Regions from separate parts of the Streptomyces sp. NBC_00094 genome, predicted to be linked through region 1. Evidence: riboswitches for the same ligand, from Rfam matches in the RefSeq annotation. Region 1 holds a riboswitch; the other holds the start of a gene.
The links. Region 1 has a riboswitch for glycine ahead of gcvP (aminomethyl-transferring glycine dehydrogenase). Riboswitches for the same ligand answer to the same signal wherever they lie in the genome.

Region 1 (3,402 bases):
GCACGACCGGGTACGGATCCGGACCGAGGTGGACCGGCTCGCGGAGCGGTGTGTGGGGCGGTTGCGGGCGTCCGGGCACTCGGGGCGGACCATCGTCCTCAAGGTGCGGCGGTTCGACTTCTCGACGTTGACGCGGTCCGAGACGCTGCGGGGGCCCACGGACGATCCGGTGGTCGTCCGGGAGGCCGCGGGGCGGCTCCTCGAGGCGGTCGACACGACCGGGGGTGTGCGGCTGCTCGGTGTGGGAGTGAGCGGGCTCGCGGACTATACGCAGGAGGACCTCTTCGCGCAGGCGGAGGAGGCCGGGGGCGGCGGCGCGGGTGCCGGTGGTGTCGGGGCCGTGGCGGCGGTCGACCCTGAGCCGGGCGGGGCCGATGAGGTTGCCGCGTCCGTTGCCGTCGAGCGGCGCTGGGCGCCCGGGCACGACGTACGGCACGCGGTGCACGGGCCTGGGTGGGTACAGGGAAGCGGGGTCGGGAGGGTCACGGTGCGGTTCGAGGAGCCGTGGTCGGAGCCGGGGCGCGTACGGACGTTCTCGGTCGACGATCCGGAGCTGGAGCCGGCGGAGCCGTTGCCGCTGGTGCGGGACGGGTGTCGCGCGGGGGCGTGAGGGGCGCGGGCCGGTGCGGGTCCGGTGCCGGCTGGGTGCGGGTCCGATGGGGTGCGCCCGGCCTTGCGGCCGGGCTGGGGTTCCCACCCCTCGCGGCGGACCGCCGTGCGGGCCCGTGGATCGCGCCCCATGGCCCCGTGGGCCGGCAGGGGCTCGGAGTCAGGTCGAGTGCGTGCCCGGGGCCGTGTTCGGCGTCAGGGGCCTTCCTGGCCCGCCAGGCGGCCGAAGTCGGTGTCCTGGGGTGGCGGGGGGAGCGTGAGGCTGTAGTGGCGGTAGAGCTGGAGTTCCTGCTCGGGGGAGAGGTGGCGGCCCACGCCGAAGTCGGGGGCGTCCTTGATGAGGGCGCGTTCGAACGGGATGTGGAGGCCGTCTTCCATCAGGTCGCTCGGTTCCAGAGGGACGAACGCGTCCCGGCTGAAGAGGCCGGTGCGGAGCGCGGCCCATTCCGGGATGCCGGTCGCGTCGTCCAGGTACACCTCGTCCACGGTTCCGATCTTGTTTCCGTTCCGGTCGAACGCCTTGCGGCCGATCAGGCTGCGCGGATCGATGTCGGTCTGCACGGTCCCTCCAACTGGTCGCAACTGCTCTACACCCCTACGAAAGTGCACAACTGGGATGTCGGCCACTTGAGCGATGGGAGCCGCAACCTCGCTGGTAGGCTGGCTGTGGCTGTCGACCCTGTGCGGGAGAGTCCCCCGGAGAAACCTTCCGGAGGGCGCCGAAGGAGCAAATCCTCCCCGGAATCTCTCAGGCCCCTGTACCGCGCGGACGAGGTCACTCTGGAAAGCAGAGCGGTGTCCGACGGCATGCGCTCTCACCGACGGTGAAAGCCGGCGTGCCGTGAGGCGTGCCGGTGAAACTCTCAGGTTGAGATGACAGAGGGGGAGGCCGTCCGGGTACCCGCGCCGTGGTGCCCCTCGCAGGTCGTGACGACCAGGAGGCCTCCGCACATGACCGCCAACCGCATTCCGCTCTCCGAACTCGAACAGGGCATCCCGTTCGAGCAGCGGCACATCGGGCCCGACGCCGAAGCGCGGGCCAAGATGCTCGCCCAGGTCGGTTACGGCTCGCTCGACGAGCTCACGGCCGCCGCGGTGCCGGACGTGATCAAGAACACCGAGGCGCTGGGCCTGCCGGCCGCGCGCACCGAGGCCGAGGTGCTCGCCGAGCTGCGCACGCTCGCCGACCGCAACCAGGTCCTCGCCCCCATGATCGGTCTCGGCTACTACGGGACCTTCACCCCGCCGGTCATCCTGCGGAACGTGATGGAGAACCCGGCCTGGTACACGGCCTACACGCCGTACCAGCCGGAGATCTCGCAGGGGCGCCTGGAGGCGCTGCTCAACTTCCAGACCACGGTCGCCGACCTGACCGGTCTGCCCACCTCGGGCGCCTCCCTCCTCGACGAGGGCACCGCCGCCGCCGAGGCCATGTCCCTCGCCCGGCGCGTCGGCAAGGTCAAGAACGGTGTCTTCCTCGTCGACGCCGACGCCCTGCCGCAGACGATCGCCGTCATCGAGACCCGCGCCGAGCCGACCGGGGTCGAGGTCGTCGTCGCCGATCTCAGCGACGGGATTCCCGACGAGATCGCCGCGCGTGGTGTTTTCGGCGTGCTGCTGCAGTACCCGGGTGCTTCCGGCGCCGTGCGTGACATCAAGGCCGTCATCGACCAGGCCCACGAGCTCGGTGCGATCGTCACCGTCGCCGCCGACCTGCTCGCGCTGACCCTGCTCACCTCGCCCGGCGAGCTGGGCGCGGACATCGCCGTCGGTACGACGCAGCGCTTCGGTGTGCCGATGGGCTTCGGCGGGCCGCACGCCGGCTACATGGCCGTCCAGGACAAGCACGCCCGCTCGCTGCCCGGCCGTCTGGTCGGTGTGTCCGTCGACGCCGACGGCAACCGCGCGTACCGCCTCGCCCTGCAGACCCGCGAGCAGCACATCCGCCGCGAGAAGGCCACCAGCAACATTTGTACGGCGCAGGTCCTGCTCGCCGTCATGGCCGGGATGTACGCCGTCTACCACGGGCCCGAGGGGCTGAAGGGCATCGCGCGCCGTACCCACCGGTACGCCGCGATCCTTGCCGCGGGCCTGCGGAACGGTGGCGTCGAGGTCGTCCACGGAAGCTTCTTCGACACCGTGACCGTCCGGGTGCCCGGTCGTGCCGACGCGGTCGTGGCCGCCGCCCGTGAGGCCGGTGTGAACCTCTACCGCGTCGACGCCGACCTGGTGTCCGCCTCGTGTGACGAGACCACCGGGCGCGAGCAGATCGCCGCCGTGTGGGCCGCCTTCGGTGTCGACGGTGACGTCGAGGCCCTGGACGCGGCCGTCGAGGACACGCTGCCCGCCGGGCTGCTGCGCTCCGACGCGTACCTGACCCACCCGGTCTTCCACGCGCACCGCTCCGAGACCTCGATGCTGCGCTACCTGCGCAAGCTCGCGGACCGCGACTACGCGCTGGACCGCGGCATGATCCCGCTCGGCTCCTGCACGATGAAGCTGAACGCGACGACCGAGATGGAGTCGGTGACCTGGCCCGAGTTCGGCCAGATCCACCCCTTCGCCCCGATCGACCAGGCGCAGGGCTACGTCACGCTCATCACCGAGCTCGAGGAGCGCCTCGCCGAGGTCACCGGCTACGACAAGGTGTCGATCCAGCCCAACGCCGGTTCGCAGGGCGAGCTGGCCGGTCTGCTCGCCGTCCGCGCGTACCACCGCGCCAACGGCGACCTGCAGCGCACCGTCTGCCTCATCCCGTCCTCCGCGCACGGCACCAACGCCGCCTCCGCGGTG
Region 2 (3,402 bases), 4.5 Mb from region 1:
CTCGCGGGATGAGACCGGGAATGAGACGACTGCGTCACTTCTGGCGCTTGTAGAACGGCAGCGCCACGACCTCGTACGGCTCGTGGGTGCCGCGGATGTCCACACCTACACCCTCGGTGCCGGGAGCGGCGTGCGCCGCGTCCACGTACGCGATCGCGATCGGCTTTCCGAGGGTCGGGGACGGGGCGCCGGAGGTCACCTCGCCGATGACCACGCCGTCCTTGACGACGGAGAAGCCGGCGCGCGGGACCCGGCGCCCCTCGGCGATCAGTCCGACGAGCTTGCGCGGCGGGGCGGTCTCGGCGCGCTCGGCGGCCTTCTCGAGCGCCTCGCGGCCGACGAAGCGACCCTCGTTGGTCGTCTTCTCGAACTTGACGACCCGGCCGAGACCGGCGTCGAAGGGGGTGAGGGCGGTCGTCAGCTCGTGGCCGTACAGCGGCATGCCCGCCTCCAGGCGGAGCGTGTCGCGGCAGGACAGGCCGCAGGGGATCAGGCCGACCGGGGCGCCCGCCTCGGTCAGGGCCTTCCAGACGCCCTCGGCGTGCTCGGGCTTCAGGAACAGCTCGAAGCCGTCCTCACCGGTGTAGCCGGTACGGGCGATCAGCGCGGGCACGCCCGCGACGGTGCCGGGCAGACCGGCGTAGTACTTCAGACCGTCCAGGTCGGCGTCGGTGAGCGACTTCAGGATGCCGGGGGACTCCGGGCCCTGGACGGCGATCAGGGCGTACGCGTCGCGGTCGTCGCGCACCTCGGCGTCGAAGCCGGCCGCGCGCTCGGTCAGCGCGTCCAGGACGATCTGGGCGTTGGAGGCGTTCGCCACGACCATGTACTCGGTCTCGCCGAGGCGGTAGACGATCAGGTCGTCGAGGATGCCGCCGTCCTCCTGGCAGATCATCGTGTAGCGGGCGCGGCCCACGCCCACCGTGGAGATGTTGCCGACGAGGGCGTGGTCGAGGAGCTCGACGGCCCCCGGGCCCGTGACGGTGATCTCGCCCATGTGGGAGAGGTCGAAGAGACCGGCCTTGGTACGGACGGCGATGTGCTCGTCACGCTCGCTGGCGTAACGCAGCGGCATGTCCCAGCCCGCGAAGTCGGTCATGGTCGCGCCCAGCGAACGATGCAGCGCATCGAGGGCGGTCAGACGGGGGGCAGTGCTCATGGGGTGGCTCCCGGATCCCAAGGGCGGTTCGGTGACGAAACACATGACGGGCGAGGACGTCCTCCCCATCTGTCATGGAACCTGAGAGGTTCACCGAGGGCATCCTCGGCTTGCACCTTGGGTGGGGACACGGCAGGGTGTCCCGCTTTTCAGATCTGCCTCATCCACGCGGTACGGGGCCTGAGAGATTCAAGGGAGGGTCTTGCTCCTTCGGCGTCCGGACACCTGAGGTGGTCCGAAACTCTCCCGCGCGGATTCGAGCGGCCGGTATGCGGTTGTATGGCGACTGTGCGCGCCTGGCGCGGACATCATTGCACGCGTGCTCCGCGCGGCACATCACTTGTATCTCATTACCGCTTCTTTACACTTTGTGGGCAAGGGTCTTCCGAGGCCCGGCAGGGGGAGCAGCGATGAGGATCCAGCACACCGGCGCATATGCGACGAGTACCGGCATACCGTCCCAGCGTGCCCGCGCGAGAACCCGCCGGCCCGGCCGGATCCTGCGGGACCTGCGCGAGCGCGGCGGCCGGGGGCCGCGGGCCCTCACCTTCGCGGCAGGCGACCTCGTGGTCGTCTCCGGGCTGCCCGGCAGCGGCAAGTCCACCCTCATGAAGCGCGCCGCCGGCGGCCGGGGCATCGACTCCCAGGACGTCCGCGAGCGCTGGGAGGCCCGGATGCCGCGCCTCCTGCCGTACGCGGTCTACCGCCCGCTGGTCCGGATCGCGCACTACGCGGGGCTGCGCCGCGCCCTGCGCTCCGGCGCGAGCGTGATCGTGCACGACTGCGGGACCCAGTCCTGGGTGCGCGGCTGGCTCGCCCGCGAGGCGCGACGCCGGGGCGGCGCCCTGCACCTGGTCCTGCTCGACGTCGCCCCGGACGAGGCCCGCGACGGGCAGCGCGCGCGGGGCCGGGGCGTGTCCTCGTACGCCTTCGCCCGGCACCGGCGGGCCGTCGGCAGGCTGCTGCGGACCGCCGAGTCCGGCCGCCTCCCGCACGGCTGCGCCTCGGCGACCCTGCTCGACCGGGACGCCGCCGACGCCCTCCGGAGGATCGGGTTCCGCGGGGCCGTCTGACGGCCGGTCCCGTGTCCGTACCCCCTGCTTTTGGCCACGGCGGTGCCGAGGCGGCGTTAGGGTGCTGCGGGGCGGCGCGGGAGGGTGCGCCCCCGCGAGAATGGGGAAGAGTGACCGTGGACGTGACGTGGCCGGGCAATGAGCTCGAAGAGGTCCTTGCCGCCTCGCTCGGCAACCCCGCCGCAGGCGGCCGGCTGGTCGAGGTGCTGGGCCGCAGCCCGGTCTGGGTGCCCCTGCCCAACGGCGGCGGCCCCGACAGCCCCGATCTGGACCTCGCCACCATGGAGATCGACGGCGCGGCCTACGTGCCCGTCTTCAGCTCCGAACAGCAGTTCCTCGCCTGTGTCGGCAATCACATGTCCTTCGCCGTGGCCCCCGCCCGCGACTTCGCGCGCGGCCTGCCCCCGCAGCTCGGCATCGCCGTGAACCCCGGCGGTACCGTCGGCCTCCCGCTGCCCCCGCCCGCCGTCGCCGAGCTCTGCCGCGCCGGCCGCACCCCGCTCGACGGCCCCGCCAGCGGCGGCCGCGTCCGCCTCTTCGAGCCCGACTGGCAGGACGACCCGGTCGACTTCCTCGCCGCCGCCTCCGCAGAGTTCGAGGCCACCGGCGTCGTCGCCACCGCCCGCCGTGCCCTCGCGAGCGTCGAGGGCACGGAACCCGCCCTCTTCATCGGCGTCCAGCTCGCCGCCTGGGACGGCGTCGACCGCAACGCGCCCCTCGACGCCCTCGGCCGCGCCCTCGGCCGCGTCGAGGTCGCCTGGCCGGTCAACCTCATCCTGCTCGACATGGCGCAGGACCCGGTCGGAGACTGGATGCTGGAGCGGGTACGCCCCTTCTACCAGCGCGCCGCCGGGTGAGCGGCCCCCTGTTTAAGCTGAACTGAATCGGTGGCCGGATCGTCGTGTGCCCGGCCGGACGTGGTGGACGTGGTGAACGGAAGAGGGGCGGGACCCAGGGTGAGCGCGTCAGGCACCGCTGCGACCGGACAGGTCGAGCACATGCTGCGCCAGGTGGCACCCGGACGCTACGACGCGTACGAGAGCCTGCTGCACGCCCTGGCCGACGGCGAGGTCCGGATGCTGCTCTGGCAGGGCTCGCCCGGTTCGCCCGACGCCCAGTACGGGAACATGGAGGTCGACGGCTTCGGCTACGCGCCCTGCGTCACCTCCG

Region 2: it holds a riboswitch for glycine, as region 1 does, so the genes downstream of both, gcvT (glycine cleavage system aminomethyltransferase GcvT) here and gcvP (aminomethyl-transferring glycine dehydrogenase) in region 1, are expected to answer to the same signal.

What each region holds. Positions count from the first base shown of each region.
Region 1 is NZ_JAPEMB010000001.1:1,202,851-1,206,252, reverse strand. It holds gene OG580_RS05095 (DNA polymerase IV) at 1-610, shown strand, start outside; gene OG580_RS05090 (PRC-barrel domain-containing protein) at 805-1,170, opposite strand; glycine riboswitch at 1,284-1,383, shown strand; gene gcvP (aminomethyl-transferring glycine dehydrogenase) at 1,561-3,402, shown strand, end outside.
Region 2 is NZ_JAPEMB010000001.1:5,681,468-5,684,869, forward strand. It holds gene gcvT (glycine cleavage system aminomethyltransferase GcvT) at 35-1,159, opposite strand; glycine riboswitch at 1,319-1,418, opposite strand; gene OG580_RS25375 (AAA family ATPase) at 1,570-2,232, shown strand; gene OG580_RS25380 (enhanced serine sensitivity protein SseB) at 2,349-3,089, shown strand; gene OG580_RS25385 (enhanced serine sensitivity protein SseB C-terminal domain-containing protein) at 3,189-3,402, shown strand, end outside.